DNA from 2 places in the Paenibacillus sp. SEL1 genome. Region 2 is predicted to be linked to the other one. Evidence: a T-box and tRNA genes for the amino acid it is inferred to sense, from the RefSeq annotation. Region 2 holds a T-box; the other holds one or more tRNA genes.

Region 1 (2,174 bases), 2.4 Mb from region 2:
GCTCGGGACGGAATCGAACCGCCGACACGAGGATTTTCAGTCCTCTGCTCTACCGACTGAGCTACCGAGCCATATTTTTTTATTACTACATCATATAATCCGCACTTTATATGCCAATTATATATGAAGTTAAAATGGCGGAACTGACGGGATTCGAACCCGCGATCTCCTGCGTGACAGGCAGGCATGTTAGGCCTCTACACCACAGTTCCAGAGGCATTTCCAACAGGAAATTAATTGCGGGGGTAGGATTTGAACCTACGACCTTCGGGTTATGAGCCCGACGAGCTACCGAACTGCTCCACCCCGCGACATTAAAAGGCATTTCTCAAATTTTCTTATGGTGGAGGCTGAGGGGCTCGAACCCCCGACCCTCTGCTTGTAAGGCAGATGCTCTCCCAGCTGAGCTAAGCCTCCATAATATGACCCGTAGGGGATTCGAACCCCTGTTACCTCCGTGAAAGGGAGGTGTCTTAACCCCTTGACCAACGGGCCTTGCAAAATAAGTTCTGGTTTCAATAAATTTATGGCGGAGAGAGAGGGATTCGAACCCTCGCACCACTTTCGCAGTCTAACCCCTTAGCAGAGGGTCCCCTTATAGCCACTTGGGTATCTCTCCGAGTAGCGGCAGAGGGGATCGAACCCCCGACCTCACGGGTATGAACCGTACGCTCTAGCCAGCTGAGCTACGCCGCCACCTTATATATAAAATTCAGAAATATTCAAAACATGGCTCCCCGAACAGGACTCGAACCTGTGACAACTCGATTAACAGTCGAGTGCTCTACCAACTGAGCTATCAGGGAATATTGGTGGAGCCAAGCGGGATCGAACCGCTGACCTCCTGCGTGCAAGGCAGGCGCTCTCCCAGCTGAGCTATGGCCCCAATCTTTTTGTTATTCTGGAAGTGGTGGGCCTTAGTGGACTCGAACCACCGACCTCACCCTTATCAGGGGTGCGCTCTAACCAGCTGAGCTAAAGGCCCTAACATGCAAAACTTCATTATCCTTTGAAGGATATCGCTTGGCGACGTCCTACTCTCCCAGGACCCTGCGGTCCAAGTACCATCGGCGCTGGAGGGCTTAACGGTCGTGTTCGGGATGGGTACGTGTGGAACCCCTCCGCTATCGCCACCAAACATGAATTTGCTGTGCAAATTCTACATTCAAGGTTACACCCTGAAAACTGGATCCGAAACTCATTTGCGTTTTATCTTAGGATAAGCCCTCGACCGATTAGTATTGGTCAGCTCCATGCATTACTGCACTTCCACCCCCAACCTATCTACCTCGTCGTCTTCAAGGGGTCTTACATACTGGGAAATCTCATCTTGAGGGGGGCTTCACGCTTAGATGCTTTCAGCGCTTATCCCTTCCGTACATAGCTACCCAGCGGTGCTCCTGGCGGAACAACTGGTACACCAGCGGTACGTCCATCCCGGTCCTCTCGTACTAAGGACAGCTCCTCTCAAATTTCCTACGCCCACGACAGATAGGGACCGAACTGTCTCACGACGTTCTGAACCCAGCTCGCGTACCGCTTTAATGGGCGAACAGCCCAACCCTTGGGACCTACTTCAGCCCCAGGATGCGATGAGCCGACATCGAGGTGCCAAACCTCCCCGTCGATGTGGACTCTTGGGGGAGATAAGCCTGTTATCCCCAGGGTAGCTTTTATCCGTTGAGCGATGGCCCTTCCATGCGGTACCACCGGATCACTAAGCCCGACTTTCGTCCCTGCTCGACTTGTAGGTCTCGCAGTCAAGCTCCCTTCTGCCTTTGCACTCTTCGAATGATTTCCAACCATTCTGAGGGAACCTTGGGGCGCCTCCGTTACTCTTTAGGAGGCGACCGCCCCAGTCAAACTGCCCACCTGACACTGTCCTCGTACCGGATCACGGTACCAAGTTAGAACCTAGATACGATCAGGGTGGTATCCCAAGGATGCCTCTCTTCAAGCTGGCGCTCAAAGTTCTACGGCTCCCACCTATCCTGTACAGATCGTACCCAAATTCAATATCAAGCTGCAGTAAAGCTCCATGGGGTCTTTCCGTCTTGTCGCGGGTAACCTGCATCTTCACAGGTATTAAAATTTCACCGGATCTCTCGTTGAGACAGCGCCCAAGTCGTTACGCCATTCGTGCGGGTCAGAATTTACCTGACAAGGAATTTCGC
Region 2 (2,174 bases):
AAACCCAGATGTTCAGTGGTGTACCCCAATAACGATCGCGACTGATGTTCCAATCCACCAGTTCTTCCAAGAACTTGCCGAAACGTCCTTCACGTATATGACCCGGGTACCATTCGACTTCGCTGTTGTTGGCAATCAATTGATCCTTGATCGCAGTTGTTTTGATAAACCAGCTGTCCATAGCATAGTACAATAATGGAGTATCGCAGCGCCAGCAGAACGGATAGCTATGCTCGTATTTTTCCTTGCTGTACAGCAAACCTTTTTCGGACAGCATTTTAACAATATCCACATCACAGTCTTTCACAAAACGGCCTGCAAAATCAGTGATTTCCTCTACATAGTTACCTTGAAGATCCACTACGTTGATGAATTCAACACCATTTTCACGGCATACCCGGTAATCATCCTCACCATGCGCTGGAGCCATATGAACGATACCTGTACCGCTGGAGTCTGTTACGAACTTCGCACCCAGAATCTGATTACCCTTCTCAACCTGAAAATACGTAAATGGCGGGGTATACGTTTGGCCAACCAGTTCTGAACCGGATAGCGTGCCAATCACTTCATGATCGCCTTTAATTACGTCCTCAACCAGATTTTTAGCAACGATGTATACACCGTCTTCCTGCTTCACACGTGCATATTCCAGTTCAGGGTTGACGGCGAGCGCCACGTGACTCGGCAAGGTCCAAGGCGTTGTCGTCCAAGCCAGTACATATTCACCACTGCTATGCAGCTTGAATTTGGCCGTGGCGCTCAGATCCTTCACATCTTTGTAGCCCTGCGCTACTTCATGAGAACTTAGCGTCGTTTGACAATCCGGGCAATATGGACTCACACGATGACCACGATACAGCAGATCTTTTTCATGAATCGTCGCCAAAATGTTCCATACACTCTCGATATAGTTATTATCCAATGTAATGTACGGGTTATCGAGGTCTGTCCAATATCCGATTGCTTCGGTTAAATCACGCCATTGTTGCTCATACTCAAACACGCTCGCCTTACATTTTTTAATAAACTTTTCAACACCGTATTCTTCAATTTCAGGTTTGTGGGAGATTCCCAGCTGCTTTTGTACACCCAATTCTACCGGCAAGCCATGCGTGTCCCAGCCTGCCTTACGTACGACGCGGTATCCCTTCATTGTCTGATAGCGACCGACGAAATCCTTAATTACACGGCCCAGCACGTGACCGATATGCGGTTTACCGTTAGCTGTTGGTGGGCCTTCATAAAACACAAAATTTGGCTTTCCTTCACGATTTGTGATGGATTTACGGAATGTGTCCTCCTGCTTCCATTTGCTCAGGATGCGTAGGTCACGAGACCGTGCTTTTTCTTTAACATCCACTCTGTTCATACTGTCATACTCCCTCTCTGCTCATCAGTGATTTCTCTAGCATTTCCTAAAAAAAGCAACAAAAAAAGCCCCATCCCTATAAAGGGACGAGACTGTGCTCGCGTTACCACCCTGATTCCGTAAAAACAGACCATTAAAAATACAGTCTCATCACGGCTCTCTGAGCCCCACTCAACTACAGCAGGGCGCCATTATAACGCATGGCAAACGGTGATTGCTTACACACGCCATAAATCTTAAGCGCTTCAGCTCACTTCTCCGGGAGGATCTTCGGTCATGTTCTGAACGTTGGCTTGCACCGGAAGGCCAACTCTCTGAGGGACAAATCATGACGTACTCGTTCCCATCAACGAATTAAACATGTTAAATTCATCGAAATCAGCAACATCGTTGCCTTGAATAACAATCATCAGCCGACAGACGGATAATCATTGAATTCAGTATAGTATTTACAGTTATAGCCTGTTTAAAGATAAAAGTCAACCCTAACTAAGCCTGATAAAAGCTTGTCAGAAATGAAATTAGTAAATTTCTTTCATCTCACGCTCGCGCTCCAGTACTTCGCGTTCCCGGTTTTCAAGTGCTTCCCAGCCGTCTTGGCTTAACAAGTCAAGCTGTGCTTCCACCAGTGTACGAAACCGTGCTCGGTAAATCGATGCCTGCTTCTTCAGTTCTTCAACCTCCAACGCAATCTTGCGGGATTTGGACAATGCTTCATTCACAATACGGTCCGCATTTTTTTCCGCTTCCTTCACGATCAGTTGGGATTCTTTCTTGGCGTTGTTACGAACTTCATCAGCCG

The links. A T-box is a leader RNA that pairs with one kind of tRNA and senses whether it is charged. The one in region 2 lies ahead of ileS (isoleucine--tRNA ligase), so its partner is inferred to be a tRNA-Ile.
Region 1: it has a tRNA-Ile gene. The T-box ahead of ileS (isoleucine--tRNA ligase) is inferred to sense a tRNA for this amino acid. The anticodon was not compared.

The regions. Positions count from the first base shown of each region.
Region 1 covers NZ_CM137723.1:2,409,629-2,411,802, reverse strand. The annotation lists tRNA gene ACYCSE_RS11020 (tRNA-Phe) at 1-71, opposite strand, end outside; tRNA gene ACYCSE_RS11015 (tRNA-Asp) at 136-212, opposite strand; tRNA gene ACYCSE_RS11010 (tRNA-Met) at 238-311, opposite strand; tRNA gene ACYCSE_RS11005 (tRNA-Val) at 342-417, opposite strand; tRNA gene ACYCSE_RS11000 (tRNA-Glu) at 424-495, opposite strand; tRNA gene ACYCSE_RS10995 (tRNA-Ser) at 528-619, opposite strand; tRNA gene ACYCSE_RS10990 (tRNA-Met) at 623-696, opposite strand; tRNA gene ACYCSE_RS10985 (tRNA-Asn) at 731-806, opposite strand; tRNA gene ACYCSE_RS10980 (tRNA-Ala) at 811-886, opposite strand; tRNA gene ACYCSE_RS10975 (tRNA-Ile) at 909-985, opposite strand; rRNA gene rrf (5S ribosomal RNA) at 1,022-1,138, opposite strand; rRNA gene ACYCSE_RS10965 (23S ribosomal RNA) at 1,216-2,174, opposite strand, start outside.
Region 2 covers NZ_CM137723.1:23,714-25,887, forward strand. The annotation lists gene ileS (isoleucine--tRNA ligase) at 1-1,372, opposite strand, end outside; T-box leader at 1,452-1,731, opposite strand; gene ACYCSE_RS00120 (DivIVA domain-containing protein) at 1,894-2,174, opposite strand, start outside.